DNA from 3 places in the Pantoea cypripedii genome. Region 2 is predicted to be linked to each of the others. Evidence: predicted binding sites of a transcription regulator. Region 2 holds the regulator's gene; each other region holds the start of a gene.
The links. Region 2 encodes PurR, which represses purine synthesis genes. Its sites were predicted from a motif close to CANGCAAACGTTTGCNTG; they were not measured.
Positions count from the first base shown of each region.

Region 1: purE (5-(carboxyamino)imidazole ribonucleotide mutase) is a predicted target of PurR. The motif match lies at 5,008-5,025, and genes of this name have one in related genera.
Region 3: purT (formate-dependent phosphoribosylglycinamide formyltransferase) is a predicted target of PurR. The motif match lies at 4,295-4,312, and genes of this name have one in related genera.

Region 1 covers NZ_MLJI01000001.1:1,119,176-1,130,024, reverse strand. The annotation lists gene HA50_RS05110 (phosphoserine transaminase) at 1-291, shown strand, start outside; gene HA50_RS05105 (DUF1198 family protein) at 388-888, opposite strand; gene folD (bifunctional methylenetetrahydrofolate dehydrogenase/methenyltetrahydrofolate cyclohydrolase FolD) at 1,054-1,920, shown strand; gene ybcJ (ribosome-associated protein YbcJ) at 1,920-2,132, shown strand; gene cysS (cysteine--tRNA ligase) at 2,166-3,551, opposite strand; gene ppiB (peptidylprolyl isomerase B) at 3,768-4,262, shown strand; gene HA50_RS05080 (UDP-2,3-diacylglucosamine diphosphatase) at 4,262-4,978, shown strand; gene purE (5-(carboxyamino)imidazole ribonucleotide mutase) at 5,110-5,619, shown strand; gene purK (5-(carboxyamino)imidazole ribonucleotide synthase) at 5,616-6,680, shown strand; gene ybbP (putative ABC transporter permease subunit YbbP) at 6,779-9,196, opposite strand; gene ybbA (putative ABC transporter ATP-binding protein YbbA) at 9,193-9,879, opposite strand; gene tesA (multifunctional acyl-CoA thioesterase I/protease I/lysophospholipase L1) at 9,847-10,473, shown strand; gene HA50_RS05050 (SDR family oxidoreductase) at 10,505-10,849, shown strand, end outside.
Region 2 covers NZ_MLJI01000001.1:1,880,273-1,891,121, reverse strand. The annotation lists gene nemA (alkene reductase) at 1-941, shown strand, start outside; gene gloA (lactoylglutathione lyase) at 1,038-1,445, shown strand; gene rnt (ribonuclease T) at 1,554-2,219, shown strand; gene HA50_RS08810 (Grx4 family monothiol glutaredoxin) at 2,256-2,588, opposite strand; gene HA50_RS08805 (C40 family peptidase) at 2,956-3,741, shown strand; gene cydH (cytochrome bd-I oxidase subunit CydH) at 3,797-3,886, opposite strand; gene purR (HTH-type transcriptional repressor PurR) at 4,172-5,197, shown strand; gene punR (DNA-binding transcriptional activator PunR) at 5,194-6,105, opposite strand; gene punC (purine nucleoside transporter PunC) at 6,215-7,423, shown strand; gene cfa (cyclopropane fatty acyl phospholipid synthase) at 7,732-8,880, shown strand; gene HA50_RS08780 (riboflavin synthase subunit alpha) at 8,922-9,572, opposite strand; gene HA50_RS08775 (MATE family efflux transporter) at 9,774-10,849, shown strand, end outside.
Region 3 covers NZ_MLJI01000001.1:2,408,888-2,419,736, reverse strand. The annotation lists gene dhaM (dihydroxyacetone kinase phosphoryl donor subunit DhaM) at 1-420, shown strand, start outside; gene HA50_RS11235 (bifunctional 4-hydroxy-2-oxoglutarate aldolase/2-dehydro-3-deoxy-phosphogluconate aldolase) at 560-1,198, shown strand; gene HA50_RS11230 (LysR family transcriptional regulator) at 1,241-2,140, opposite strand; gene HA50_RS11225 (alpha/beta fold hydrolase) at 2,260-3,039, shown strand; gene purT (formate-dependent phosphoribosylglycinamide formyltransferase) at 3,079-4,257, opposite strand; gene HA50_RS11215 (tellurite resistance TerB family protein) at 4,421-5,074, shown strand; gene HA50_RS11210 (prolyl oligopeptidase family serine peptidase) at 5,194-7,257, shown strand; gene exoX (exodeoxyribonuclease X) at 7,251-7,919, opposite strand; gene HA50_RS11200 (DNA polymerase III subunit theta) at 7,923-8,153, opposite strand; gene copC (copper homeostasis periplasmic binding protein CopC) at 8,306-8,683, shown strand; gene copD (copper homeostasis membrane protein CopD) at 8,683-9,564, shown strand; gene HA50_RS11185 (YebY family protein) at 9,598-9,945, shown strand; gene HA50_RS11175 (DUF1493 family protein) at 10,227-10,541, opposite strand.

The sequences.
Region 1 (10,849 bases), 760 kb from region 2:
AACCGCCATAAAGCTGAGTTGCTGTACGCCATGCTGGATAACAGTGATGGTTTCTACAATGGCTGGAGCAGCGTCGAAGACCGCTCACAAATGAACGTGGCGTTTAAACTTCCTGATGAAATGCTGGTGAAAAAATTCCTGGCTGAAAGCCATGAAGCAGGCTTCTCAGGCCTGGCAGGCCATCGCGCCATCGGCGGTATCCGTGCCTCTATCTATAATGCACTGTCCCTGCCTGCGGCTGAAAAACTGACCAACTTCATGGATGATTTCATGCGTAAAAACCGCAAATAATCATCGGTGTCAGCAATAAAAATGCCCCCGGCTGGTAACAGACGGGGGCATTTTTTTGCGGTATGAGTGCGCTTGCGCCCGCCAGCCAATCGCCGCTCAGTGGCGATTGCGATATTCGCTCATTGAGATCAGATTCGTCTCTTCTTTCGCCTCGCCTTCCAGCTCGATTCCCTGGGCAAAACCGCCATTAAATCGTTCGCGCAGCGCGTTCATCTCCTGCCTGTCGGGTTCCAGTTCGCGCAGAAAACCCATCGCCAGCAACAGTTGTTGTTGCGTGATAACCGGAGAAAAATGCGCGCGCGTCAGAATCTGGTGCCAGCGCTGCATATTCGCCTCCCCGCTATCGACGATAAACACCTGCCAGATCAGCAGCACCGCCGCGGCATTTTGTAAATGGCTTTCATTGTCGCCGGTGATGTAGTCGGTAAACTCCTTCGCCGCCTCTTTGCCCATCAGCGACAACATCGATTCCACATGCACCGGGGGCAGTTGCAGTCGCTTGCTCAGCGCCTGCGCCGCATGGCGTGAACCGGCAGTCAGCAGGCGGAAACCCACTACAAATACCACCACTAAAGTCGCAAGAATTAGCCAGATCATATGCATTCCACTAAATTAATCGCCAGGCATGATACGGGTTAACGCTGACGATCTGAAGTGACAAAAGCAGACCTCAGGATCAATCTGTGCCTGACAGCGCGGCGCGCTTCTGACAGAATAGGCGCCTTTCCCCGATTCAACATAACACAGTGGATTTCCTCTCTGATGGCAGCAAAAATTATTGACGGTAAAACGATTGCGCAGCAGGTGCGCCTTGAGGTTGCGGAAAAAGTACAGCAGCGTCTGGCAGCCGGAAAACGCGCCCCGGGACTGGCAGTCGTTCTGGTGGGTGAAAACCCTGCTTCACAGATCTATGTCGCCAGCAAACGTCGCGCCTGTGAAGAAGTGGGCTTCATATCCCGTTCATACGATTTGCCTGCCACTACCAGCGAAGCCGAGCTGCTGGATTTAATCGATGCCCTGAACAACGATCACGAGATCGATGGCATTCTGGTGCAGTTGCCGCTGCCGGCAGGCATCGATAACGTCAAAGTGCTGGAACGCATCGTGCCGGATAAAGACGTCGATGGCTTCCATCCGTACAACGTCGGTCGCCTGTGTCAGCGCGCACCGAAACTGCGCCCCTGCACCCCGCGCGGTATCGTGACGTTGCTGGAGCGCTATAACATCGATACCTACGGCCTGAATGCCGTGGTGGTTGGCGCATCGAATATTGTTGGGCGTCCGATGAGCATGGAGCTGCTGCTGGCGGGTTGCACCACCACCGTCACCCATCGCTTCACTAAAGATCTGCGTCACCATATTGAACATGCTGACCTGTTAATCGTCGCGGTGGGTAAACCAAACTTTATCCCAGGTGACTGGATTAAACCTGGCGCGATTGTGATCGATGTGGGTATCAACCGTCTGGAAAGCGGTAAAGTTGTGGGTGATGTGGATTATGCTGCCGCTGCCGAACGCGCTTCTTATATCACGCCGGTGCCGGGCGGTGTTGGCCCGATGACGGTCGCCACCCTGATCCAAAACACGCTGCAGGCGTGCGAAGAATATCACGATGAGGAGAACGTATAATGGCAAGTTTTTCTCTGGGTAAACACCCGCATGTTGATCTGTGCGATCTGCTGAAACTCGAAGGCTGGGTAGAGAGTGGCGCTCAGGCTAAAGCGGTCATCGGCGAAGGTGAAGTGCTCGTTGATGGCGCAGTGGAAACCCGTAAACGCTGTAAGATTTTCGCCGGTCAGACGGTGGAATTTGCCGGTCAACGCATTACCGTTGTGGCATAAACAACAAGGGCGAACCGAAGTTCGCCCTTGTTCTTATTTACGACGCCATGTCGTGCCCTGCGGACCATCTTCCAGCACGATCCCCAACGCATTCAGCTTATCGCGCGCCACATCGGCCTGCGCCCAGTCCTTCGCTTTACGCGCATCGTTACGCATCTGAATCAGCGCTTCAATCTCCGCCACTTCATCATCGTTCGCCTGCGCACCGCTTTGCAGGAACTGCTCCGGATCCTGTTGCAGGATGCCCAGCACATCCGCCAGCTGACGCAGTTTCGCCGCCAGCGCATCGGCAGCCGCTTTTTCTTCTGTTTTCAGACGGTTCACTTCACGCGCCATATCAAACAGCACCGAGTAAGCTTCCGGCGTGTTGAAGTCATCATCCATTGCGGTACGGAAACGCGTTTCGAACTCTTCACCACCCGCCGCCACCGCAGCAGCATCGGTATGACGCAGCGCGGTGTAAAGGCGTTCCAGCGCCGCACGCGCCTGATTGAGGTTATCTTCGCCATAGTTAAGTTGGCTGCGATAGTGGCCCGACATCAGGAAATAACGCACGGTTTCCGCATCGTAATGTTGCAGCACATCGCGCACGGTAAAGAAGTTGCCGAGGGATTTTGACATCTTCTCGCGGTCAACCATCACCATACCGGAGTGCATCCAGTAATTAACGTACGGGCCGTCATGCGCACAGGTGGACTGTGCCACTTCATTTTCATGATGCGGGAACATCAGATCGGAACCGCCGCCGTGAATATCGAAATGGGTGCCGAGTTGTTTGCAGTTCATCGCCGAACATTCAATATGCCAGCCCGGGCGACCATTGCCCCACGGTGAACTCCATGCCGGTTCGTCCGCTTTGGACATCTTCCACAGCACAAAATCCATCGGATTGCGTTTCACTTCAGCCACTTCCACGCGCGCACCGGCCTGCAATTGCTCCAGATCCTGGCGTGACAGCGCACCGTAATCTTTGTCGCTGAGGACATCAAACATCACGTCGCCGTTGTCAGCCACATAGGCGTGACCACGCTCAATCAGCAGGCCAACCAGCTCGATAATCTCGTCGATATGACGCGTGGCGCGCGGCTCCAGATTTGGCGGCAGGATACCCAGCGCGGCGAAATCTTTATGCATTTCACCGATCATACGATTGGTCAGAGTTTCGATACTTTCGCCGTTTTCGTTGGCACGTTTGATAATTTTGTCGTCAATATCGGTGATGTTACGCACATACTTCAGCGTATAACCGACATAGCGCAGGTAGCGCGCCACCACATCAAACGCAACGAAGGTACGCCCGTGGCCGATATGACAGAGGTCGTACACCGTGATGCCGCACACGTACATGCCGATTTCGCCAGCATGGATGGGTTTGAATTCCTCTTTCTGTCGACTCAGGGTGTTATAAATCTTTAACATTGAAAGGTTCCGTATAAACGTGTGCGAAGAAGGCCTGTTCAGGCTAGCTGCGTATTGTGCCGTATTTTTTACGCCAGCGCGACGCCAGCATAGCAACAGCCGCCACCTTGCTGACGCGTCATCACAATTTGTGATATAAGGAGCGTCTACAAAAAGGCCCGCTGCTTTGCATGCGCGGCTATTGGCACCGACGACAACCTTTACAGGACGAGAATGATGGTCACTTTCCAGACGAACCATGGCGATATCGTAATTAAAACTTTCGATGATAAAGCGCCGGCAACCGTAAAGAACTTCCTGGATTACTGCCGTGATGGTTTCTACGACAACACCATTTTCCACCGTGTCATCAATGGCTTTATGATCCAGGGCGGCGGTTTTGAGCCTGGCATGAAACAGAAAGCCACCAAAGAAGAAATCCGTAACGAAGCCAACAACGGTCTGAAAAACACCCGTGGCACCCTGGCGATGGCTCGTACTCAGGCCCCGCACTCTGCCACTGCGCAGTTCTTCATCAACGTAGCCGACAACGACTTCCTGAACTTCCGTGACGAAAGCCTGCAGGGCTGGGGTTACTGCGTGTTTGCTGAAGTGGTTGAAGGTATGGACGTAGTCGAAAAAATCAAAGCGGTCGCTACCGGCCGCAGCGGCATGCACCAGGATGTGCCGAAAGATGACGTGATCATCCAGAAAGTGACCGTTAGCGAGTAATGTCGCGCACGCTGTTTATCGCAGATCTTCATCTGTGTCAGGACGAACCGGCAATTACTGCCGGTTTTCTGCATTTTTTGCAGCGTGAAGCGCATCAGTGCGATGCACTTTACATCCTCGGTGACCTGTTTGAAGCCTGGATCGGCGATGACGATCCTAATCCGCTGCATCAGCAAATCGCCGCTGCACTCAAGGCGTTGCCGGTGCCGAAGTATTTTATTCACGGCAATCGCGATTTCCTGCTCGGCCAGCGCTTTGCTGCTGCCTGCGGCATGACGTTGCTACCGGAAGAACAGGTGTTAACTTTGTATGGTCAGCGCCTGCTGATTATGCACGGCGACACCCTCTGCACCGATGATGAAGGTTACCAGCGTTTTCGCGCCAAAGTGCATCAGCGCTGGCTGCAAAAGTTGTTTCTCGCCTTACCGCTGCGTCTGCGGATGCGAATTGCCGCCAGAATGCGCGCCAACAGCAAACAGGCCAATCAGCATAAGTCGCTGAGCATCATGGATGTCAATCAACAGGCAGTTATCGAGGCCATGACACGCCAGCAGGTGCGGCTATTGATTCACGGCCATACCCATCGCCCGGCTATCCATGAGTTTGTTTTACAGGCGGAAAACGCGCAACGCGTGGTGCTCGGTGCCTGGCATCAGCAGGGATCGATGGTTCAGGTCGATGCCAGTGGCGTCAGCCTTATCGAATTTCCGTTCTGACAAACGGGCAATCTTGCCCGTTTTCCGGCCACGCAACCGTTTTCCTTGCTGCCATCTCATGCTATTCTCTGTGCCCTTCTTCACCTGCCCGCCCGGCCAGGTTCGTTTGTATATTCACAGGAGTTGACCGCATGTCATCCAACGCCGCCCCGGCTCGTATCGCCATCGTCATGGGTTCCAAAAGTGACTGGGCTACCATGCAGTTCGCCGAGGAAATTCTTAACAGCCTGGATGTCCCCTTCCACGTTGAAGTGGTCTCTGCTCACCGTACGCCGGACAAACTGTTCAGCTTTGCCGAAAACGCCGCCCAGAATGGTTTTCAGGTGATTATCGCCGGTGCTGGCGGTGCCGCACATCTGCCGGGCATGCTGGCAGCCAAAACCCTGGTGCCGGTGCTGGGTGTCCCGGTACAAAGCGCCGCGCTGAGTGGGGTCGATAGCCTTTACTCCATCGTGCAAATGCCGCGTGGTATCCCGGTAGGTACGCTGGCAATCGGTAAAGCCGGTGCCGCGAACGCCGCACTGCTGGCCGCACAGATTCTGGCGATTCACGACAGCACGCTGGCAACTCGCCTGGCAACCTGGCGTCAGACCCAGACTGATGAAGTGCTGAACAACCCGGACCCGCGGGGGGATGCATGAAGCCGGTTTGCGTACTGGGAAATGGTCAGTTAGGCCGCATGCTGCGTCAGGCCGGTGAACCGCTGGGGATCGCTGTCTACCCGGTAGGGTTGGATGCGGAACCCTCTGCCCTGCCGATTGCACAAAGCGTTATCACCGCCGAAATTGAACGCTGGCCGGAAACCGCGCTGACGCGTGAGCTGGCAAGCCATCCGGCGTTTGTGAATCGCGATATTTTCCCGCGTCTGGCCGATCGCCTGACGCAAAAACAGCTGCTCGATCAGCTCAACCTCGCCACCGCGCCGTGGCAGTTGCTGGCGGATAAAGGCGAGTGGCCGCAGGTGTTCAGTTCACTGGGCGAACTTGCCATTGTCAAACGCCGTACCGGTGGTTATGACGGGCGTGGTCAGTGGCGTCTGCGCGCCAATGAAACCGATAGCCTGCCGGATGAATGCTACGGTGAATGTATCGTTGAGCAGGGTATCAACTTCAGCGGTGAAGTTTCACTGGTGGGCGCGCGCGGTCAGGACGGCAGCACCGTTTTCTATCCGCTGACCCATAACCTGCATCAGGATGGCATTCTGCGTACCAGCGTGGCCTTTCCGCAGGCGGATGCCGCGCAGCAGCAGCAGGCCGAAGCCATGCTCAGCGCCATCATGCATGAGCTGAACTACGTGGGCGTGATGGCGATGGAATGTTTCGTCACACCACAAGGTCTGCTGATCAACGAATTGGCTCCACGCGTGCACAACAGCGGGCACTGGACACAGAATGGCGCGTCCATCAGCCAGTTCGAGCTGCATTTACGTGCCGTACTGGGCTTACCGCTGCCACAGCCGGTGGTATTTGCACCTTCCGTGATGGTCAACCTGATCGGTACTGATGTGAATCTGGCGTGGCTGCATCAGCCGCTGGTACATCTGCATTGGTACGAAAAAGAAGTGCGTCCGGGACGTAAAGTGGGCCACCTGAATCTCACTGACAGCGACCAGACCCGCCTGGCTGCGGCTCTGAACGCGCTGGTGCCCATGCTGCCGCCTGAGTACGCCAGTGGCATTGCCTGGGCGGTGGAGAAGCTGTAACGAAAACGACCCCGCAGTGAAATCTCGCACCGGATTGTAGCGGCGTGATTTATCACGCGGGGTTTACCGGCTCCGTGCGGTTATTGGCCGTAATAAAATCACGCCGCCTCAAACCTTCTGAACAATGCTTTCCCTTTCAGCAAGCGCACACCCAGCCAGCCGCCGCACAACGACAGCAAAACTGCTCCGCAGATCGGTAACGCCAGCCACAGGCTCCAGTCTGGTTCCCACGGAAAATCAAAGATTTTACGCTGTAATCCCCACAGGGCCGCTTCCGCACCCAGCGCCGCCGCCACACCCGACACCACACCAAGCAGCGCGAACTCGCACCATAACGTCCCACGCAGCAGCCGCTTGCTCGCCCCCAGCGTGCGATAAACCACCAGCTCCTGACGCCGCTGACGCATACCGACCTGAATCTGCGCCAGCAACAGCAACACGCCGCAAATCGTCACCAGCACTACCATAATTTCCAGCGCCTGGCTGACCTGCGCCAGCACCTGACCGATCTGGCGCAGTATGCTGCCAATATCCAGCAGGCTTAGGGTGGGGAAGCTGCGATTCAGTTGCGCCAGTAAGGTCGGATTGCTGTCCATACGGAAGCTGGTCAGCCACGTCTGCGGCTGATCATCCAGCGCCCCCGGCGGGAAAATGAAGAAGAAGTTTGGTCGCATGCTTTCCCAGTCAACTTTACGCAGGCTGGTAATTTTGGCGCTGAACTGCTGGGTATCGCCGCTGAAGGTTAAGGTATCGCCCAGTTTCACTCCCAGCCGATCTGCCAGCTCAGTTTCTACTGAAACCTCCCCGGCACGCGGCGGCCATGTGCCCGCCACCAGCGGGTTGTGGTCCGGTCGATCCGCCTGCCACGTCAGATTCAGCTCGCGATTCAGCGCGTTATCCATATTCGGATCGGCATCCTTCCCGTTCAGCTGCGTCAGACGCGCGCGAATAATCGGATAGAAGGTTTCTGCTTTGATGTGATGCGAATTGAGGAAATCACGTACCTGCGGCACCTGTTCCTGCGTCATATTCAGCAGAAAATAGTTGGGGCTATCCGGTGGCAATTGTTGTTGCCAACGATCCAGCAGGTCACCGCGCATCACCAGCAATAGCGCCAGCAACATAAAGGAGAGCGAAAAAGCCGCCAACTGGCTGAGGGTCATGGCAGGCTGGCGCAGCAGACGATTGATCGCCAGCCGCATCGCCAGATTGCGCACCACCAGACGCCGCAACAGCAGCAGCGCCCCCCAGCCAAGCACCGCCAGCAAGATTGCCAGCATCACCACGCCCACCAGCAGCGCCCACAACATTTTGCTGCCGCCCATCAGCAGCGCCAGCAAACCAATCACCACCAGCGCCATCACCGGCAGATAGACGCGCAGCGGCCAGACATTCGCCACCGCATCCCGTCGCAATACGCGCAGCGGCAAGGTTGCCATTAATAAACGATAAGGTCGCAGCCCCACCAGCAGCGAAATCACAAACATCGCCCCCAGCGCCCACAGCCAGGGCCAGAAACTGGCGGCCGGAAGCGCGCCAGGCAGGACCGGTTTCAGCATCACCAGCAGGATGACCTCAATCCCCTGCCCCAATACGCTCCCCGCCAGCGCTGCCAGCAACAACACTGCCAGCCACTGGCCGATGATTAAGCGTTGCAGCACCCGCCGCGTCGCACCAAGGGTTTTCAGCACCGCCACCAAATCATAGCGGCTGCGACAATAGTGGCTCATCGCCACCGCGACGGCGGCGATCGCCAGCAGCAGCGTCAGTAACGCCGAAAGCAGCAAAAATTGCTGCGCCCGCTGCATCGATCGTCCTAATGCATCTTCTGAGTTTTCGACGCTGATCCAGCGCTGATCGGCTTTCAGTTGCGGCTGAATCCAGCTGTCATAACGCGCCAGCGGGGCCGGATCGCCCGAGAATTTGTAACGCCAGCTGAGACGGCTGCCTGGCTGAATGGCACCGGTTTTCTCCACATCGGCCAGGTTCATCAGCAGGCGCGGGGCGGTCTGGAACGGATTGAAACCGGCATCCGGCTCCTGAATCACCTCCCCGGCAATACGCAGCGTGGTGTCACCCACATCAATCTGGTCGCCGGTTTTCAGGTTGAGCAGCGCCAGCAAGCGCGGGGCCACCAGCACCGTTCCGGCAACCGGGCGCAGGCCAGGGGGATCCGTTTGCAGGGTGCCAAACATCGGATACGCATCATCGACCGCCTTCACATCCGCCAGCTGCGGTGTTTGCTGCGCAAAGGTCATGGTCATAAAACTCAGCTGTCGACTGACTGACAAGCCCTCCTCACGCGCTTTTGCCAGCCAGGCGTCCGGTGCCGGAGAACTGCTGCGCAACGTGCGATCGCCTGCCATAAAATCACGGCTTTGCTGGCTTAACCCTTTTTCCATGCGGTCGCTGATCGATCCCAGCGCCAGCACACAGGCCACCGCCAGCGTCAGCGCCAGCCAGACGATCAACAGCGAGGGCGAACGCCACTCGCGCCAGAACCAGCGCCAGATCATGACTCCTCCCACAATTTGCCGTCACGCAGCCGCAGGCGACGATCGCAGCGCGCCGCCAGTTGCTCATCGTGTGTCACCAGGATCAGGGTAGTGGCCAGATCCCGGTTGAGAGAGAACAACAGATCGGCAATGCGGTCACCGGTCTGACGATCGAGATTGCCGGTCGGCTCATCAGCAAACAGTAAACCGGGCCGCCCGTTAAAGGCACGCGCCAGCGCCACTCGCTGTTGTTCACCGCCGGAAAGTTGTGCGGGAAGATGATGCAAACGCCCTTTCAGCCCAAGCTGGGTCAGCAAATCCACCGCCTGAGCGCGGCTTTCCCGATCGCTCACGCCGCGCAACAGCGCAGGTAGCTGCACGTTTTCCAGCGCATTTAACGTTGGTACCAGCATAAAGGATTGAAAAACAAAGCCGACCTCACGGGCACGCAGCGCAGCCCGCTGCTCCTCATCCATGGAATGCAGGGGTTCACCGAGCAGATGGACTTCGCCGCTACTGCCATCATCCAGCCCGGCGAGGATGCCCAGCAGGGTCGATTTGCCCGAGCCAGACTCCCCAATCAGCGCGATGGTCTCGGCTGGTTTGACAACCAGCTCAACTCCGGTAAGGATGGTCAGCTGATGCTCTCCCTGACCGACGGACTTAGTAAGATGATGAACTTCAACAATGTTTTCCGCTGGCATTATCCCTTCCTGTTGTTATTGCTTCTGCTGGTGTCACGTCTTGCCGCGGCTGATACCCTGCTGGTGCTGGGCGATAGCCTCAGCGCCGGTTACCGGATGTCCGCCGCCGTCGCCTGGCCGAGCCTGCTGGATAAACAATGGCAGCAGCAGCCCAGAATTATCAACGCCAGTATCAGCGGCGATACCGCCGGACAAGGACTGGCGCGTTTACCGGCGTTATTAAAACAGCACCAACCACACTGGGTGTTAATCGAATTGGGCGGTAACGATGGTCTGCGCGGCTTCCCACCACAAAATATCGCCCAGGATCTGAGCAAAATCATCAACGACGTTAAAGCGGCAAATGCCCAGCCGCTGCTGATGCAGATTCGTTTACCGGCAAATTACGGACGTCGTTATACGGAGGCGTTTAGCGCGATTTATCCGCAGCTGGCACAGCAGTACGACATTCCTCTGGTGCCCTTCTTTATGGAGCAGGTCTACCTGAAACCGGAGTGGATGCAGCAGGATGGCATACATCCGAATCCGGATGCGCAGCCCTTTATCGCTGGGGTGATGGCAAAAGAACTGGCCCCGCTAGTAAAGCATGATTAACGCAGGCGCGTGATTTTTAACAGGTAAAGATATGCAAAAATCGATTCTTATTACCGGCTGTTCCAGTGGGATTGGCCTGGTGGCGGCAAATGATCTGCTGTCTCGCGGGTATCGCGTGATTGCTGCCTGCCGTCGGGCGGAAGACGTTGAACGTATGCATGCGCTGGGATTTATCGGGATTGCACTGGATCTTGACGATCCGGCCAGCGTCGATGCCGCCGCTGACCAGGTGATTGCGCTGACGGAAAATCGCCTGCACGGTTTATTCAACAACGGTGGCTTTGGCATTTACGGGCCACTCGAAAGCCTGTCGCGTCAGCAACTGGAACAGCAATTCTCCACCAACTTTTTTGGCACGCATCAGCTGACGATGCGT
Region 2 (10,849 bases):
GGTTGATCATCACGGAAGCGACCCAGATTTCTTTCCAGGCGAAAGGTTATGCCGGTGCGCCGGGGCTGCATACCCAGCAGCAAATCGCCGCGTGGAAAGTCATCAACGAGGCCATTCACGGCGCGGGCGGACACAGCGCGGTGCAACTGTGGCATACCGGGCGTATCTCCCATAATAGCGTGCAGCCAGATGGTCTGCCGCCGGTTGCCCCTTCCGCTCTGGCTGCCGGTACCCGTACCTCACTGCGTCACGCCGATGGCACCGTGTACCGTGAAGATACCTCCGTACCGCGTGAGCTCAGCGTGGCAGAAATTCAACAGATCGTGGCGGATTTCGGCCAGGCTGCGGCTAACGCACGCGAAGCAGACTTTGATTTGCTGGAACTGCATTCGGCGCACGGTTATCTGATGCATCAGTTCCTCGCCCCTGGCTCCAACCAGCGTACGGACGAGTACGGCGGTTCGATTGCCAAACGTGGTCGTTTCGCCCTTGAAGTGGTGGATGCGGCGATTGCTAACTGGTCTGCCGATCGTATCGGTATCCGTATTTCACCGATTGGTGCTTTCCAGAATCTGGAAAATGGCGCGGATGAAGAAGCCGCCGCCCTGTGGTACATCTCGGAATTGGGCAAACGTAAACTGGCTTATCTGCACCTGTCAGAACCAGACTGGGCGGGTGGTCAGCCTTATAGCGACGCTTTCCGTGAGAAAGTGCGCGCGTTGTTCCCAGGGGTGATCATCGGTGCCGGTGCCTACACGATAGAAAAAGCGGATGACCTGATTCAGCGTGGCCTGATTGATGCCGTCGCGTTTGGTCGTGATTTTATCGCCAACCCGGATTTGGTCGCCCGCCTGCAACAGGATGCGCCACTGAATCCGCAGCGTCCGGAAACCTTCTACGGTGGCGGGGCCGAAGGTTATACCGATTACCCGACGTTATAAGAAAGTTCGATTGCCGCACCGGATGTGCGGCAATGCTGTTTCTTCAGAGCGTTAACTCGCTATACTTAGCCTTTGTGCTTGTTAAAAGAGGATGTTATGCGTTTACTTCACACCATGTTACGTGTTGGCGATTTGCAGCGTTCCATTGATTTTTACACCCGTGTGCTGGGCATGCGCCTGCTGCGTCAGAGCGAAAACACCGAATATAAGTACACCCTGGCTTTTGTTGGTTACACCGAAGAAAGCGAAGGTGCCGTGATTGAGCTGACCTATAACTGGGGCGTCGAGAGCTATGATCTCGGCAACGCCTACGGGCACATTGCACTGGGCGTTGATGATGTCGCCGCCACCTGCGACCGCATCCGCGATGCCGGTGGTAAAGTCACCCGTGAAGCTGGCCCGGTTAAAGGCGGCACCACGGTGATTGCGTTTGTCGAAGATCCGGATGGCTACAAAATCGAACTGATCGAAAACAAACATGCCGGACACGGCATCGGCAACTAAGCCTGCCTGCCAGCTCGTGCATTTACGGGCTGGCGCTCCTCTCCTGCTGCACCCTCTCGCAATTTTTGCCATAATGCGCGCTGCCCCATTTATTGCTATGAGATCCTGATGTCTGAATCGAACGACTTAAACGCTCTCCATCAACGCTTTCGCGGTTTTTATCCCGTGGTGATCGACGTCGAAACGGCCGGTTTTAATGCTAAAACCGATGCCCTGCTGGAAATTGCCGCCACCACACTCAAAATGGATGAAGACGGCTGGCTGCATCGCGACGAAACACTGCATTTTCACGTTGAACCTTTTGAAGGCGCGATTCTTAACCCAGATGCACTGGCGTTTACCGGGATTGATCCCAGCAACCCGCTCCGCGGCGCGGTGAGCGAATATGAAGCGTTACATGCAATTTTTAAGATGGTGCGTAAAGGCACAAAGGACAGTCACTGCAATCGGGCGATAATTGTGGCGCATAACGCCACCTTTGATCATGGCTTTCTGATGGCGGCTGCCGAGCGCGCCGGTCTGAAACGCAACCCGTTCCATCCCTTTGCTACTTTTGATACCGCAGCATTAAGCGGCCTGGTGCTGGGTCAGACGGTGCTGGCAAAAGCCTGTAAAGCGGCAGGTATGGATTTCGATAGTACCCAGGCGCATTCTGCCTTGTATGACACTGAACAAACCGCGACGCTGTTTTGCGAGCTGGTCAATCGCTGGAAGCGCCTTGGCGGCTGGCCAGTGGCGTTCAATGACGATGTGTCGGAAGACGACGCAGAATGACCAAAAGAAAGGCCGACGATGCGTCGGCCTTTGCAATTATTCTGCTTCTTTATACTTCTCAGCAGTTTCTTTAATCAGCGGTTGCAGCTCACCACGCTGGAACATCTCAACGATGATGTCGCAACCACCGACCAGCTCGCCATCAACCCACAGCTGCGGGAACGTTGGCCAGTTGGCATATTTCGGCAATTCAGCACGGATATCCGGGTTTTGCAGGATATCAACATACGCGAAGCGCTCACCACAGGCAGACAGAGCCTGCACCGCCTGCGCAGAGAAACCGCAGCTTGGCAGTTTCGGCGAACCTTTCATATACAGCAGGATCGGGTTTTCTGCGATCTGGCGCTGAATTTTTTCAACAGTACTCATTTTTGCCTTCCTTAATTCCTCACTTCGTGTTTGTTTATTGTAGCGACTTCACCCCCGCACTGAAAACGGGATTTTGCTCCTCAGCGACCTTAATCGCCATGTTTGTTAAGTTCCAACGCCACAAATAACATTTTCATATCATTAGCAAGCATGAACCGATTAATAATTGGCAATAATTATGCTGCGTTAACCGGCTGAAATCGCTCATTTTTGCCCCAGATACCATCTGGTAACAGATTAATCGAAAAATGCCTTACCTTTTGGAAAAAAAGTGGATTAGAATCAATCCCGGCGCTGATCATTGATCAGATTTTTCTAACTTGCCGCAGGCTGTTTTATCGCAGACTGCTTAACCTGTAACCGGACTATGCGTTTACTTATTACGCTTTTTATGCTGGCTTTCGCCCAACTGTTTTTTAATGTGGCTTCTGCGTCACCGCATGCGCCCATCAATGCCAGTTTGCATAATGCAGAGAAAAAAAGTGCACGCGAAGATGAGCGCCGTAAACGACGCCCGGTCAAGACCAGCACCAAAAAATCACGCCTTACCAGCAGTGTTCATAAGTTAAGACTGAAGAAACCCACCAAAACCGAAACTGCGCTGCACAAAACCACCCGCAGAAAAGCCCTGCTGAAGTCGCCGACCAAAAAATATGGTCATCAGCGCGTGGCGAAAGTGTTGGATGAGCAGGATGACGCCAGCGACCTCACCACTATCAGGATGAGCAAATCACACCGTCAGCGCTATCAAAAGGCGCGTGAAACGGCGATGAACAAATTAATGGGTCAGATCGGTAAACCTTACCAGTGGGGCGGTACTTCACCGCATACCGGTTTCGATTGCAGTGGTCTGGTGTGGTATGCCTATAAAGATCTGGTGAAATACAAATTCCCGCGCACCGCTAACGAAATGTATCACCTGCGTGATGCGGCGCCGATCAAACGCGATATGCTGGAGAAGGGAGATTTGGTGTTCTTCCGCATTAACCATCGCGGTACCGCTGACCATGTGGGTGTTTACCTGGGCAACGGCAAATTTATTCAGTCACCGCGTACCGGTAAAGATATTCAGATTAGCGCATTAGGTGAAGATTACTGGCAGAAGCATTATGTCGGTGCACGCCGCATGATGACGCCGAAAACCATTCGCTAAACATCACCGCGCAATAAAAAGCCGGACACTGAAATTTCAGGTCCGGCTTTTTTTATTAATGAAGGATCGCGGTGAAGCTGAACACGATGATCATTAACAACGCGCCAACGGTAGTACCCAGCGCCAGTTTCAGGTCTGTACTCATCACAACTCCTTAGTCACATTAATTGAAGGGTTAATGTAATTTTCGCACAGCGCCCGGCAAAAATCTCGTGTTATCCGCGCCAGCTTGCTAGAATCGCCGCCTTTCGTTGCGCAACAGATTTTGCGCACGCTGTGTTTGTGGCCTGTTAAAGTGATTTTAACTGCGAGTTAACGCCTTTTTCTTCGCCATTTGCCCCGAAAATTGGGGCGCAAAACCATTAGCAGACGCAAACGTTTAACAATATACTTATCAGTAAGTTGCGATAAGCCCGGGAGTACCATTTTCATGGCAACAATTAAAGATGTGGCGAAACGCGCCGGTGTCTCCACCACCACGGTTTCGCATGTCATCAACAAAACGCGTTTTGTCGCGGAAGAAACGCGTAACGCCGTATGGGAAGCGATCAAAGAGCTGCACTACTCGCCCAGCGCCGTGGCGCGTAGCCTGAAAGTCAACCACACCAAAACGCTGGGATTGCTCGCCACCTCCAGCGAAGCCCCCTATTTCGCGGAAATCATTGAAGCGGTGGAAAACCACTGTTTCGACCGTGGCTATACGCTGATTCTCGGCAATGCGCATAACGATCTGCAAAAGCAGCGTGCTTATCTCTCGATGATGGCGCAAAAGCGCGTCGACGGTTTATTGGTGATGTGTTCCGAATATCCCGACGACCTGCTCACCATGCTGGAAGAGAACCGCAATATCCCGATGGTGGTGATGGACTGGGGCGAGTCTCGCGGTGATTTCACCGATACCGTGCAGGATAACGCCTTCCAGGGTGGCTATCTCGCCGGACGTTACCTGATCGAACGTGGACATCGCGACATTGGTGCCATCCCTGGCCAGATGGAGCGCAACACTGGCGGTGGTCGTCATGCTGGTTTTATGCAGGCGTTGCATGAAGCCGGTATTACCGTGCGCCCGGAGTGGATTGTGCAGGGCGACTTCGAACCGGAATCCGGTTATCAGGCGATGCAGCAGATCCTCAACCAGAAACAACGTCCGACGGCGGTGTTTTGTGGTGGCGATATCATGGCGATGGGCGCGATTTGTGCCGCCGATGAAATGGGGCTGCGCGTGCCACAGGATATCTCGGTGATTGGCTATGACAACGTGCGCAACGCCCGGTATTTCACCCCGGCTCTGACAACCGTTCATCAGCCAAAAGCACAGCTGGGAGAAAAAGCGCTGGAAATGCTGCTCGATCGCATCACCAGTAAGCGCGAAGAGCCGCAGACCATCGAAGTGCAGCCCACATTGATTGAACGCCGCTCCGTCGCCGACGGCCCGTTCCGCGACTATCGTCGCTAAGCCACCGTTTCGCTCAACCACTCATGGTTGAGCGTCTCTGCATCGCCCAGATAGTCCAGCAACCAGCTTAATGCCGGTGAGGCGCGTTGTTCCGACCAGCTGACGCAGCAGGGACTCTCCGGGAAAGGTGCAGGCAACGTCAGTTCGGTTAACACGCCGCTATCCAGCAGTGGCCGGGCTAAATGGCCCGGCACCATCCCTACGCACAACCCTGCCCGCAGACAATCCATCCCGGTTTCCCACTCCGGTACCACCAGACGCCGCTGGTTATCCAGCGTCCAGGTCATACGCCGCGGCAGCGCCCGCGATGTATCCTCCAGCACCAGTGAAGGCCACGCCCGTAAGGTTTCTTCATCCAGCTGGGCACTTTTTGTCAGGGGATGCTCGGGACTGACCACGCAACGCCAGTTCAGCGCGCCCATATCCTGGAAGGCAAAACGCCCACCGACCGGAATGGCCTGGGTGGCCCCAATCGCCACATCGACCCGACCATCAGCCAGCGCATCCCAGACCCCGTTGAACACTTCATAGCTGATAATCAGCTCCATATCCGGGAAATGGCGGTAGAAATCCTTTACCAGTTGCCGGGTACGCTGCGGTTTAACGATACAGTCAACCGCGATGCTCAACTGCCCACGCCAGCCGTTAGCCAGTTGCTGGCACTGGCGTCGGGTTGCCAGCATTTTTTTGATAACACTCCGCCCTTCACGCACGAAATGCTCACCCGCGGCCGTCAGCACCACTTCCCGGTGCTGCCTTTCAAACAAAGGCACGGCCAGCCAGGTTTCCAGCTGACGTACCGTATAGCTGATGGCAGAAGGCACGCGATGCAACTCCTGCGCCGCAGCGCTAAAACTGCCGCTGCGCGCCACCGCATCCACCACTTCAAGCGCGTATTCAGACCACATCATTTTGCCTGCAAAATTTTTGATAGCACCTCGCAAATATTAGCGTTTCACAAAGCCTGCCGCACCCTTTTACACTCCCCGGCGTTCAATTTGTCTAATGAGAATCACCATGTTGTCATCAAAAGGATTTTTGCCTTACCTTGCTTTGCTAAGCATGCTGGGCTTTCTTGCTACGGATATGTACCTGCCGGCCTTCGGTGCCATGCAGCAGGATTTTGCTACTGCCCCTGGTACCATCAGTGCCAGCCTGAGCCTGTTCCTCGGTGGCTTCGCCTGTGCGCAAGTCTTCTGGGGTCCGTTGTCTGACCGCTTTGGTCGCAAACCCATTCTGCTGGCCGGATTAGTGATCTTCGCGCTGGGCTGTCTCGGCATGCTGTGGGTAACCGATGTACGACTGATGCTGGCGCTGCGTTTTGTCCAGGCGCTTGGGGTGTGCGCGGCGGCGGTCAGTTGGCAGGCGCTGGTGGTTGATCGCTATCCGCAGGCGCAGGCGAACAAAGTTTTCGCCACCATTATGCCGCTGGTGGCATTGTCACCGGCGCTGGCCCCGTTGCTGGGAGCCTGGCTGATGGGCCATTTCCACTGGCGCAGCATTTTCCTGTTGCTGACGCTGGTCACGCTGGTGCTACTGGTCGGTACCCTGCGACTGACGAACCCCGCCCGCACTCAGGCGGCACGCGCGCCACAGCCCGGCTGGTTGACGTTACTGGCATCAAAGGTCTACAGCGGTAATGTGCTGATTTACTCTGCCTGCTCCGCCAGCTTTTTCGCCTGGCTGACCGGTTCGCCTTTTATTCTTGCTGATGCCGGGCTGTCACCCGCCGATATTGGTCTGAGTTATGTACCGCAGACCATCGCCTTCCTCGTCGGTGGCTTTGGTTGCCGTGCCCTGCTGAATCGGTTTCAGGGCAAACAACTGCTGCCGTGGTTGCTGGTGATTTACAGCCTGAGCATCGTCGGCCTGTTTGCCGTTGCCCAGCTTGCAACCCCTGCGCTCTGGGCGTTGCTGCTGCCGTTTTGCGGCATGGCACTGGCCAATGGCGCGATCTACCCGATCGTCGTCGCCAGCGCGCTGCTGCCCTTCCCTCAGGCCACCGGTAAAGCGGCATCCTTACAAAACCTGCTGCAACTGGGATTGTGCTTTATCGCCAGCCTGCTGGTTTCCGCTGGCTTACAACAGGCATTGCACAGCACCAGCCTGGTGATGCTCGCCACTGTTGCACTTGCCTGGGCTGGTTTCGGCTGGCAGCGTGCCGCTGTGGCAAACGCACAAAGTGATGTTGCTCACAACTCCCGTCCCTGCGAAGATAATCGCTAACGCAACGACCTTAGTTAGCAAACTAACGATAAGTCGTTGAATATTGACCCACGGAAGCATATACTGCGTGGGTCAGCATTTCTGTAACAAATCAATAACATAATTGTATTAATATTTAGCGACTCTGTCGCTGGGATGGTGTCTGCACGATGTTCTCCCCGGTGTTGTGCCAGACATTTCTATTCAGATTCATACCTCTGTAAAACGTCGGATATCTGGCGCACGGATTTTCCGTGAGTTCTCTCACAAGCCTGGAGAAATTGACTATTCTTTTCTCAGGTTGAAATCGGAAAGGTGATGGAGAAGCTATGAGTTCATCGTGTATAGAAGAAGTGAGCCTTGAAGAAAACCACTGGTTTCGTATCGCCCATGAATTACTGGAACGGGCCGATATTGCCATAAATGGTACTCGCCCCTGGGATATTCAGGTTAAGCATCCGGATTTTTTTAAACGGGTCCTGCAGGAAGGATCGCTGGGCCTCGGTGAAAGTTACATGGACGGCTGGTGGGAATGTGAAAACCTCGACATGTTCTTTCATCGCGTACTGAAACACCATCTGGATCAGCAATTACCGCATCATTTTAAAGACACACTGCGAATCGCTGCGGCGCGTTTGACCAATCTGCAATCGAGAAAACGCGCCTGGATTGTGGGTAAAGAACATTACGATCTCGGTAATGACCTGTTTTCACTGATGCTCGATCCTTTTATGCAGTATTCCTGCGGCTACTGGAAGGATGCAGAAACACTGGAACAGGCGCAGCAGGCCAAGCTCGATATGATTTGCCGCAAACTGCAACTCCAACCCGGCATGTCTTTGCTGGATATTGGTTGTGGCTGGGGTGGACTGGCTGAATTTGCCGCCCGCAATTACGGCGTCAAAGTGCATGGCGTAACCATTTCCGCTGAACAGCAGAAAATGGCGCAGGAGCGTTGCGCCGGTCTGGATGTCACCATCCTGTTGCAGGATTATCGCGACCTGAATCTGCAATTTGATCGCATCGTTTCCGTTGGCATGTTCGAGCACGTTGGCCCGAAAAACTACGCAACCTATTTTGAAGTGGCCGATCGTAATCTGAAGCCGGACGGTATTTTTCTGCTGCATACCATCGGGTCAGTTAAAACCGATATGAATGTGGATCCCTGGATCGACAAATATATCTTCCCGAATGGCTGTCTGCCTTCAGTACGCCAGATTGCTGATGCCAGCGAGTCACATTTTGTGATGGAAGACTGGCACAATTTCGGCGCGGATTATGACACCACGTTGATGGCCTGGCATGATCGTTTCCTGGAAACCTGGCCGCAGCTGGCAGAAAAATATGGCGACCGCTTTAAACGCATGTTCAGTTATTATCTCTGCGCGTGTGCCGGTGCATTCCGGGCGCGTGATATTCAGTTGTGGCAGGTGGTATTTAGCCGTGGCGCTGAAGGCGGTTTGCGTGTTGCACGCTAAGTAACAGAAAGGCGCCAAATGGCGCCTTATTTATTGCGGGTTTATTCGCTCTCGTCGGACGTTAGCTGCGCCAGTGTAGCGGCTTCACGCTGCGCCAGCACGCGCTCGACGGTTTCGACAATCGCCTGAGTATGCGGGTCGATCTCGATATTCACTTTATGCCCCAGCTTTTTCGCCCCGAGCGTGGTGCGCTCCAGCGTTTCCGGGATCAGGTGCACGCAGAATTTACTCTTCGTCACATCGCCCACCGTCAGGCTGATGCCGTCAATACCGACAAAACCTTTGTGCAGAATATATTTGATCTGCGCCGGGTCCTGTAATTTAAACCACACCTCACGGTTGTTTTCTGACTGAATAATTTTGCAGATCTCTGCGGTGGTCATAATATGTCCAGACATCAAATGACCGCCAATTTCATCACTGAATTTCGCTGCCCGTTCAATATTGACCAGATCGCCCACCTGCAATTCACCCAGGTTGGTAATACGCAAGGTTTCTTTGATTAAGTCAAAGCTCACCCGGTCGCCTTCAACCGCCGTCACCGTCAGACAGCAGCCGTTGTTGGCAACCGAAGCACCCAGTGCCAGCCCCGGCAGCAACTCTTCCGGCAATTTTACGATGTGAGTGCGAAACAGCTCTTTTTCTTCAATAGCAACAATTTCTGCCTTACCCTGCACAATTCCAGTAAACATAATCTCAGCCTCTGCGAAGTTTGCCGTAGTTTATCACAGCTGACCTCCTCGGGTTTAATTTGCCGGTGCGCAAAATTTACACGCTTGTTTTAACAAATTGCGAACAATGTTTGGCGGATACGCAAGCGACCGTTACACTAAGCCGCGTATTCTTTGGGGATGTCTCCCCGCTCTCCTTTTTATTTTAAATGCAGGTGATACGTGCAGAAGTATTTAACAGAAGCGCGTCAATTGCTGGCCCTTGCGATCCCGGTCATCCTTGCTCAGGTTGCCCAGACTGCGATGGGGTTTGTGGATACCATTATGGCCGGTTCGGTAAGCGCCACGGATATGGCTGCCGTTGCGGTCGGCACCTCTATCTGGCTTCCCGCCATTCTATTTGGTCATGGTTTGCTACTGGCATTGACGCCCACCGTTGCGCAACTCAACGGTTCAGGACGCCGCGAGCGCATTGCTGAACAGGTTCGTCAGGGCTACTGGCTGGCGCTGTTCGTCGCAGTGCTTATTATGCTGGTGCTGTGGAACGCCGGATATCTGATCCGTTCCATGCATGACATCGACCCGTTGCTGGCCGCCAAAGCTGAAGGTTACCTCCATGCCCTGCTGTTTGGCGCGCCGGGTTATCTGTTTTTCCAGGTAGCGCGTAACCAATGTGAAGGGTTATCAAAAACCAAACCCGGCATGGTGCTGGGCTTTCTCGGTTTGCTGACCAATATCCCGCTGAACTATGTGTTCATCTACGGGCATTTTGGCATGCCCGCACTGGGTGGTGTCGGCTGCGGTGTGGCAACAGCTTCCGTTTATTGGGTGATGTTTCTGGTGATGCGCTTCTGGCTGAAACGCATGGGCAGTATGCGCGATATTCGTATGGCGACTGGCTGGTCCGCACCCTCGCGGGCGATTCTGTCCCGTCTGTTTACCCTTGGCCTGCCGGTGGCGCTGGCACTGTTCTTTGAAGTGACCTTGTTTGCCGTGGTGGCGTTGATGGTGTCGCCGCTTGGCATCGTTAAGGTGGCCGGACACCAGATTGCGCTGAACTTCAGTTCGCTGATGTTCGTGCTGCCGTTGTCACTCGGTGTGGCAACGACGATTCGCGTGGGATACCGGCTGGGACAGGGTTCGGCAGAACAGGCTTGCGTCGCGGCCTGGACCGCGCAAGGTGTGGGCATCAGCATGGCCGCCGTCACCGCGCTATTTACCGTGACCTTCCGCCATCATATCGCCGCGTTATACACCGCTAACCCGGAAGTCATCACGCTGGCGGCGCAACTGATGCT
Region 3 (10,849 bases), 530 kb from region 2:
AAGATGGACCAGCAAAACGCGCCTGTTGAGCACCTTTGGCTGGCAACCATCAGCCAGATGGCGGATGAGTATCGTGCCATTGAAGATGCTTATTTACGCGAAAGATATGTCGATGTTTATGACGTCGGCATGCGGGTATTGCGCTTGCTACTCGGACACCCGTTAGTGACTTTGCCGCAGCAGCATACCCCCACGCTGATTATCGCTAATTATTTATTACCTTCCGAGATCATGGCGCTGGATAGTGCCTGGATTGAGGGCATTTATTTTACCGGCATCGGTGCCTGGTCCCACCCGGCGTTGCTGGCAGCCGCGCGCGGCATCCCGGTGTATATCGATGACGCTCAGCGTACCCTGGCATACCGGGATGGCACCGTGGTCAGGCTGTCTGGCGATTCCGGTGAGATTTTACCGCTGTAGCGATTAAGCAGAATGAACCGTAGTTTCAAAAATACTTAGCAGCCAATAGACGCGAGTCACACGAATCTTGTATGGTACGGCTCAGGAACATCCCACAGACCAGGCTCATGGTCTGACTGAAACCCCCTTAGGAAACGTGATGAAAAACTGGAAAACAAGTGCAGAACAGATCCTGACAACCGGACCGGTCGTACCGGTCATTGTGGTGAACAAACTCGAACACGCTGTGCCGATGGCTAAAGCGCTGGTTGCGGGCGGTGTGCGTGTGCTGGAAGTGACCCTGCGTACACCCGTCGCCATGGATGCGTTACGCGCCATGATTAAAGAAGTCCCTGAGGCGATTGTTGGAGCGGGCACCGTCATTAATCCTCAGCAATTGAAAGAAGTGACCGATGCTGGCGCGCAGTTCGTGATCAGTCCCGGCATTACCGAACCGTTGCTGCGCGCGGCAGTAGAAGGGCCGGTGCCATTGATCCCAGGAATCAGCACCGTCTCTGAGCTGATGACCGGTATGGATTATGGCCTGCGTGAGTTCAAATTCTTCCCGGCAGAAGCGAATGGCGGGGTGAAAGCGCTCCAGGCTATTGGCGGACCCTTCCCGCAGGTGCGTTTCTGCCCGACGGGTGGCATTTCACCGGCTAACTACCGTGATTATCTGGCGTTGAAAAGTGTGCTGTGTATCGGGGGTTCCTGGCTGGTGCCCAATGATGCGCTGGAAGCAGGCGACTGGGATCGTATTACGCGTCTGGCACAAGAGGCGGTGGCTGGCGCTAAGTAAGCCATAATCCCTCTCCGTTACCGGCAGTGCGCTGCCGGTACATCAATGCTCACTGTTGCTGGCAAACGTTGTTTTAAGCCGTTCAATAAACAAGCGTGTTTTGGTATTTACATACTTTGCATTGGGGGTAATGGCGTGCATTGGAAGCGCTGGGCAAGCCCATGCGGGTAAAACCTGGACTAATTCACCGCTTGAAAGATGGCGATTAAAAACAAAAGCCGGGCCATAAGCGATCCCGGCATGTGCCAACGCTACCTCCAGCATAATCGCGGTATTGTTGGCGAGAAAACGTCGTTTATCATCTGCCTGAATCCATCCCTGTTTATCATCATAAAAATGCCAGGGCGCGGCATTCTGATTACCCATATAACCTATCAGCGTATGACTGTGTAGTTCAGCCGGTGTCGCCGGCGAGCCCGCAACGGCCAGATAGGCTGGGGTGGCACAGGCCAGTAATGGGCAATCCGCAATTTTTCGCGCAATTAACTCTGAGTCGGGTAGATGGCCGATACGGAGCGCCAAATCGATACCCTCCTCCACTAAATCAATGAAGCGATCCTGTAACTGCAGTGTAATGTTTACCGCAGGAAAATCGGCCATAAACTGTGCAATCAACGGGCCGAGATACAAGGTACCGAAGGTTACAGGGGCTGCGATACGTAAGGTTCCGGTTGGGTTACTTTGTATGTCTGCCGCTTCACGATTAGCCTCTGCCCAGGCTTCAAGAATATGTTTGCTCCGGGCCATGTATTTTTGCCCAGCGTCAGTCAGACTTAACCGCTGCGTCGTGCGTTCAACCAATCTCGCGGCAACCCTTTGCTCCAGCGAGGCGAGATAACGGCCAGCCATCACCGCTGATAACCCGAGTTTTCTTGCCGCCGCCGCGATGCTGCCTTCTTCCACTGCGGTCACGAATACTGCCAGCTCCGTGAAGCGATCCATAATTCCCCATGCGTATTTTAAGTATGTAATCTATGAACTATGGCGATCATTCCCTATTTAAATGTAATGACGCAAGATCTGTCGCAACAAAATGAACATTTCTCTTAACAGGATGGAAAATGAAAATTATTGCGAACGGTGTTGAGCTGAATATTACAGAATATGGTCAAGGGGAGACTGCCCTGGTATTTCTGCATTTCTGGGGGGGATCGTCTTTGACATGGCAGGGAGTCATGGCGCGTTTGAGCGAGGATTTTCGTTGTGTCGCCATTGATGCACGCGGTGCTGGCGCTTCTGCTGCACCTGCCAGTGGTTATAACACTGGCGATCATGCTGATGATGTACAGGCGGTGATTCAGGCTCTGGGATTACAACGTTATATCCTGGTGGGGCATTCTATGGGGGGAAAAGTCGCACAGTTGATTGCCAGCCGCCGCCCGCAGGGACTGTCTGGTGTGGTGCTGGTTGCCTCATCACCACTTGCGCCCATGTCTATCAGTGACGAGCAGAGGGAAATGATGCGTACGGCTTATGCCAGTGAAGACGCGGCTCGCTGGACAGTGGAAAATATTCTGACTGCCTCACCGATCGCGACAGAAGCGAAGCAACAGCTTATTCAGGATGCTTTGCGTATGGACCCTTTAGCGGTCAATGGCTGGCTCGATAGCAGTTCAAAAGAGGATTTGCACGCGGTGGCTTCTGCCATAAGAGTGCCGGTGGTGGTGGTGACAGGGGAGCGTGATCAGGTTGACCCACTGACAGTGGTGAAAAGACAAATCACCGTGCATTTTCCCGGCGCGGCATTGCATATTCTTCCAGGTAAAGGGCACCTGTTACCACTTGAAGCGGCATCTGCGGTCGCCGACATCGTGCACAATTTTGCGGCAACCTTGCGATAAAGTTAACAGCGGTGAGCACAGGGCTCACCGCTTCAGGTATTAACCTTCGACTTTCACCGCAGCTGCGCTGGCAATGGCGCGGGCGATGGCATCATCGGTATTTTCACCCGTAGCAAGTGCGACACCCAGGCGACGCTGACCCGCGATTTCCGGCTTGCCAAACAGGCGCAGTTGCAGACCGGCACCCAGCGCCGCTTCGACATTAACGAAACGCACATTGTTGCTTTCCAGCTGCGGCAGGATCACCGCCGAAGCTGCCGGGCCATACTGGCGAATGCCGCCAATCGGCAGGCCGAGGAAGGCACGCACATGCAACGCGAATTCCGACAGGTCCTGTGAAATCAGCGTCACCATGCCGGTGTCGTGCGGACGTGGCGAAACTTCGCTAAAGATGACCTCATCACCGCAGACAAACAACTCCACGCCAAACAGGCCGTAACCGCCCAGCGCTTTCACCACTTTCTCTGCGATGTCCTGGGCGCGTTGCAGCGCCAGATCGCTCATCTGCTGCGGCTGCCAGGATTCACGATAATCGCCGTCTTCCTGGCGATGACCGATTGGGGCGCAGAAATGAATGCCATCCACAGCGCTGATGGTCAGCAGGGTGATTTCGAAATCAAACTTCACCACACCTTCCACAATCACACGACCGGCACCGGCACGACCACCCTGCTGAGCGTAATCCCACGCCTTATCCAACTGGCTGGCATCGCGAATAAAGCTCTGGCCCTTGCCTGATGAACTCATCACTGGCTTCACGATGCACGGGAATCCGATGGTGTCAGTAGCGGCGATAAAGTTTTCTTTGCTATCGGCAAACTGGTAGGTAGACGTCGGCAGGGACAGTTCTTCCGCCGCCAGGCGACGAATGCCTTCGCGGTTCATGGTCAGGCGTGCCGCGCGCGCGGTGGGCACCACTTTTTGTCCCTGAAGCTCCAGTTCCAGCAATTTTTCCGTGGCGATAGCCTCAATTTCCGGCACCACAAAATCGGGTTTTTCCTGAGCAATCAGCGCAGCCAGTGCATCACCATCCAGCATGTTAATCACATGGCTGCGATGGGCAACGTGCATGGCCGGGGCATCGGCGTAGCGATCGACCGCAATCACTTCCACACCAAGACGCTGGCACTCCAGTGCCACTTCTTTGCCCAGCTCGCCTGAACCTAACAGCATGACACGCGTTGCGGCAGGACGCAGCGCGGTTCCGAGAGTCGTCATAATTTCACCTTAGCAGTCAAAATGCGCGCGCAGTATATACGAAAACGTTTGCGTTCTCACCTTTTCCCCCTGATAAGGTTTGCCTTACTTTTCTCCGCTCTGACATTTCCTGACATCTTCTGCGGCAGCATGTGAAACCGGAATCCTAAACAGGAGTTAAACGATGAATAACTGGTTGCAGCAAATTCAATCGGTACTGAAAAAGCAAGGAAGCGCGGGTAAGGGGAGTGGCCTCAGTGACATGCTGGCACCCGGCGCGTTAGGTGGGCTGGCAGGGTTGCTGATCGCCAGCAAATCTTCACGCAAGCTGCTGACCAAATATGGCGGAAAAGCGTTAATTATTGGCGGTGGCGCGGCAGCGGGTGCTGTGCTGTGGAACAAATACAAACAGCGGGTGAGTGAAACCCATCAGAACGAAGCGGGTTATGGTCAGTTGCAAACACCGCTGGACCAGCGCGCAGCACGTCTGGTGACCGCGCTGGTATTCGCGGCCAAAAGCGACGGGCATATTGACGATCGTGAACGCACGAACATCGAACAGAATATTCAGCAGGCTGGCTATGGCGCGCAGGCTGAAGCGCTGATTCAGCAGGCGATGAATCGTCCGCTGGATCCGCACTGGCTGGCTGCGGATGTCAAAAATGAGGAAGAGGCACTGGAACTCTACTTCCTCAGCTGCGCAGCCATTGATCTCGACCATTTTATGGAGCGCAGCTACCTCTCCGCGTTGGGGGATGCATTGAAAATCCCCCAGGATGTACGCGAGGAAATGCAAAAAGATCTCATGGCAGAGAAAGCGGCACTCCCCGCCAGTTAACCAGCCGAAGGCCACATCCGTGGCCTTCGTTTACATTTTCCTGTGCTGCAATGGCTTGGCTTCGCGCCCAATCGGTGCCACGCTTGCAGAATGTTGTCTCTTCAGGGAAATGAACCATGATAAATCAGCCTCAGGCGAAAAAAATCCCCCATCAAATGACCCTGCACGGGGAAACGCGCACGGATAATTACTTCTGGCTACGTGACGATGACCGGCAAAACCCCGAGGTGCTCGACTACCTGCATGCCGAGAATGATTACGGCAAAGCGATGATGGCATCGCAGACGCATTTACAGGATCAGGTGCTGAAGGAGATCATTGACCGCATTCCGCAGCAGGATCATTCCGTCCCCTATGTCAAAAATGGCTATCGTTATCAAAGCCGTTATGAAAGCGGCAATGAATACGCAGCGTATTATCGTCAACCCAAAGAGGCTGACACCGATGCGGAGTGGCAGCTGTTGCTGGATGGCAACCAACGCGCGTCGCACAGTGACTTCTATACCATGGGCGCGCTGGCAATAAGCCCTGATAATCAGGTGATGGCGCTGGCGGAAGATTTTCTCTCACGCCGCCAGTACGGGGTCCGTTTCCGTAATCTGCAGAGCGGCAGCTGGTACCCCGAGGTGTTAAGCGATGCATCGTCCAGCCTGGCGTGGGCCAACGATTCACGTACCATCTATTATGTGCGTAAACACCCGCAAACCTTGCTGGCTTATCAGGTCTGGCGTCATGAACTGGGTCATCCGCAATCTGACGATCAGCTGGTTTATGAGGAAAAGGACGATACTTTCCACCTTAGCGTGCACAAAACCACCTCCGAGCACTTTATTCTGATCGCGTTATTCAGCACCACCACCAGTGAAATCCAGCTGATTGATGCGGAATACCCCGATGCACAGCCCCAGGTGTTTTGTCCGCGCCGTCGCGATCATGAGTACACCGTTGATCACTACAATCATCAGTTCTACATCCGCTCCAATCGCGAGGGTAAAAACTTCGGTTTATACCGCAGCGCCTGGCTGGCGGAGAGCCGTTGGCAAACGCTAATCCCGGCGCGCGAGCAGGTGGTGCTGGAGGATTTTCAGCTGTTCAAGCATTGGCTGGTGGTTGAGGAGCGTTCCCGCGGCGTTACCAGCCTGCGGCAGATTCACTGGGAAAGTGGTGAAAGCACCGGCATCGCGTTTGATGATCCGACGTATGTCACCTGGCTGGCCTACAATCCCTCACCGGACAGCGATACGCTGCGCTATGGCTACTCGTCGATGACCACGCCAACTACCCTGTTCGAACTGAACATGGAAAGCGGCGAACGACGGGTGTTGAAGCAAACGCCAGTACCGGGCTTCAATCCTGACGACTACAAAAGTGAACATCACTGGATCTCCGTTCGTGATGGCACCGAAGTTCCGGTTTCGCTGGTGTATCATCGCCAGCACTTCCAGCCCGGCAATAATCCGTTGCTGGTTTATGGCTATGGCGCTTATGGCAGCAGCATGGACGCCAGCTTTGGCACCAGCCGCATCAGCCTGCTGGAGCGCGGATTTGTCTATGCGATTATCCATGTGCGCGGCGGCGGTGAACTGGGGCAGCAGTGGTATGACGATGGCAGGCTGCACAACAAGATCAATAGCTTCACTGATTTTATTGATGTGACGGAAGCCCTGGTGGCAAAAGGATTTGGTCACCCGCAACAGTTGTATGCCATGGGGGGCAGTGCCGGAGGCTTGCTGATGGGGGCGGTGATTAATATGGCACCGCAGCTCTACCACGGTGTAGTGGCGCAGGTGCCGTTTGTTGATGTGGTGACGACCATGCTCGACCCCTCAATCCCACTCACTACCGGGGAATATGACGAGTGGGGCAACCCCGAACAGGCGGAGTTTTATCACACCATTAGCCAGTACAGCCCCTATGACAATGTGGCCGCACAAGCTTATCCCCATCTGCTGGTGACCACCGGCTTGCACGATTCACAGGTGCAATACTGGGAACCGGCGAAATGGGTGGCGAAACTGCGTGAGCTAAAAACCAATGATACGTTGCTGCTGCTGTGCACGGATATGGATTCCGGCCACGGCGGAAAGTCGGGCCGCTTTAAATCCTATGAAGGGGTGGCACTGGAATTTAGTTTCCTGATTGGCCTGGCACAGGGCGTATTACCCGATCGCAGCGACTACTGACCCGTCTTCACATATTTACGCAGCGCCTGCCGCAACGGTGGGCGCAGATCGCGCACGTTCTCCAGCACCCAGCGCAGATAGCCAGGATCTTTGCGCGCGATGCTGCCGATGCTCTGTCCGCGATATTTGCCAAACGGAAAAACATCATCGGCGACCGGTGCGGGTTGGCAGCGACTCACCATTTGTGCCGCGTCCCAGCCGGATTTTTCCATAATGCGAATCAGCAAGGCGGCGGTGACATAGCAGTCATACAACGCGCGGTGCGCATGCAAATCAGCCGGTGGCGTCACATCCAGCTTCAGGCTATGGCGTAGCGCCTGGTTGCCATATTTCTGGCCGGGCCACAGCTGGCGCGCCAGCGTCATGGTGCAAATCCATTCACCAGGCATTTCTGGCAGCATCCGACGATCAAAGCTGGCGTTATGCGCCACATAATGAGCGCTGCCATGATAGCGGCCAATCGCCTGTTCAATAGGCGGTTTATCCGCCACCATGGCTTCGGTGATGCGATGCACCGCCATTGCCTCACGGCTGATTGGACGATCCGGGCAAACCAAATCACTCATTGGATTGAGGATTTGTCCGTCAATAACGTCTACGGACGCCACCTCGACCACGCCCCCCTGCAAACCGCAGGTTTCGGTATCGATAACTCGTAACATAGGTTATTTCTGCTTCGGTTCGTAAGGCAGACGGGAAAGGCTGAGTGACGCCTGGCGATAATGCATCAAACGCTGGCGAAACCACTCACGTAGCGCTTGTGGCTGCTCCCGCTCCACCAAATCGGCGACGACCGGCATATTGTAGCGCTCTTTGAAAGCCACTCCGGCGGCAGCCAGATCGACATTCACTTTGTCTTTCTCTTCCTGCGACAGCAGGGCAAGGTTTTGACTCATGCTTTTCTCCTGTTAACAGGGGCAAAAGTAATGTTTTCATCGTTAAGGATCAAGGGAAAAGGGATCGCATTGCAGGTCTCGACACCCGAAGATCAGCAGCGTATCCTGCTGCCACGCTTGCGGTGGATTGCCGCAATAAAGAGGATGACCTGATGAAGAAGACGACCCTATCCCGCATTGCGGCGCTGTTGCTGGCATCATCCACGCTGGCATTTAGTCAGTTTGCCCTGGCCCATGCTCACCTTAAAACGCCGGTTCCGGCTGACAAATCAACCGTTGAAACCTCGCCGCAAGCGCTAACGCTGACCTTTACGGAAGATGTTGAACCCGCTTTCAGTGGCGTGGAGATCCGTAATGCGCAGAACCAGGTCGTGCCAGCAGCCAAGGCTACGCTCAATGATAAGCAACATGATCAGCTGATTGTTCCGCTCAGTCAGCCGCTGCCTGCCGGTAGCTATCAGGTAAACTGGCACGTGCTCTCGGTAGATGGTCATAAAACCAAAGGCAGTTACACATTTAGCGTGAAGTAATGAGCCTGGGTACGCTGTGGATCAGCCTGCGGGCATGCCATTTTCTATCCGCGTTGTTGCTCACCGGCAGCGCGTTCTACACCGCACTGCTGGCACCGAAGCGTTTCCGCCCGATACTGGCGCAACGCCTGTCAGCCATCCTGAAGTTAAGTGCGGTAGTCAGTTTACTCAGCGCCGTGCTGATGCTCGCTACGCAAACGGGCCTGATGAGTGGTGACTGGCAAAACGTTGCGGCCAGGGATACCTGGCTGGCGGTTCTCGGAACGCGTTTTGGTCAGGTGTGGCGCTGGGAGATCCTGTTTGCCTTACTCAGTGTGCTGGCATTATTGCTGCGCGGCAACGTGCGACAGCAATGGTTGTTGCTGACCGGATTGTTGCAGCTCATCACGTTAGCCGGGGTAGGGCATGCGGCGATGCACGATGGCTGGCAGGGTACGTTGCAACAAACCAATCATGCATTACATCTGATATCGGCGGCGTTCTGGAGCGGGGGACTGCTGCCACTCCTGCTGCTGATGCATGAAGCACGCAAGATAGCGCACCGCACCGATGCCATCCGCAGCATGATGCGTTTTTCCCGCTATGGGCATTTAGCCGTAGCGCTGGCGTTGTTAACAGGCATCTTCAATAGCCTATTGATTGCCGGATCACCACTGCAATGGCACCAAACGCTGTGGAGTGAGTTGCTGATTACCAAGGTGTTGTTAGTGATGTTGATGGTGACCGTTGCGGTGTTCAACCGTTACTGGCTGGTGCCGCGTTTTCGCCTGGCAGGCAGCCGCGCCTCCACGATTTTTATTCGCCTGACGCAGTTCGAACTGCTGCTGGCGGTTGTTGTTATCGGGCTGGTTAGCGTCTTTGCCACGCTGGCTCCAGCCTGAATCATCTATACCGATTGAATGTATGAGGACGACATTTTGCTGAAGAAACTGATTCCAGCTTGTGTGCTGCTGACCCTGTGCAGCCAGGCGATGGCGGCACAGATTATTACCATCAGCCGTTTTGAGATTGGCAAAGACAAATGGCCGTTCACGCGTGAAGAAGTGATGCTGAGCTGTGAGAAGGATGGTGCGTTGTTCGCTATCAACCCCAGCACGCTGTTGCAGTACCCGTTGAATGACAAAGCCGAAGCAAACCTGAAATCAGGCCGTGGCACCACAGAGTCCATCAGTTCAATTCAGGCGGAAGACAAAACCCATCCGGGACAGAAGATGAGTCTTGAGCCAATTATCGCCCGCGCTCAGGCGCTGTGCAGTCAGTAATCCCTGTCTGAGAGGCGTGGCAACCCGCTACGCCACCTTCCTGCGCTATTCTGCCGTCGCGATCACAGAGTCGGCAGCTTTCCTTCCCTGATGTGATGGTTGGCTGGAAAATAATCACCTGTGGTCTACCTTTAAAAGGCAAGGCGACCTCGCCTGCATTAATGCCAACTTTTAGCGCACGGCTCTTCAAGAGCCATTTCCCTGGACCGGATACAGGAATCGTATTCGGTCTTTTTTTGTCCGAAATATTTGATTGCTGCCCCTCATTCGAAGGGCAAATGTCACGAATAAAGCCAGCGACCGGCCTCAGCAGAGGCAATCAGCATCTTAACGGTGAGTTCTGTCGGTGCGTGGTGGTCCGTGCGCAGATACCGGGGTAGTATCGCATTAGGAAGGAAACGGATCCCCGCGTTGGGAAAATAACGGTTAAATTCAAAGCCGGTCATGTCTACACCCAACATCTCGGCATATTCATCAATAAAATCGCTGGCTTCTTCCGATAGCACGCTCATTTTCCCCGTGCTGAGTGATGCCTCTTCCGGCATTTCCCAGAAGTACTTTTTCAGCAACATCTGTACCTGTTCGGCGGTTTGCATGGCGGGGTTATCCTCGTTCGCCGGTGATTAGCATGTAACGATAGACGACGTTATGCGTGATGATCGGCAGATCATAAATGGTAATAACCGTGGCTATCTAAAGCACTTATCGACCTATATACCCCCGAAACTTCTTCAAACGCTGGCGAATCATCAGCCAGATTTATGGCGAAAAGGGTGCCAATGTGGATTAGCTTGCACAGGATTGCGTTAATGTTTTCTTATGTGTGCATATTGAGTACATTATTACAAACAAGGCATGGATACAATCTGGAGCTGTCCACCAGCGGATCGGCAAGCAATTCATT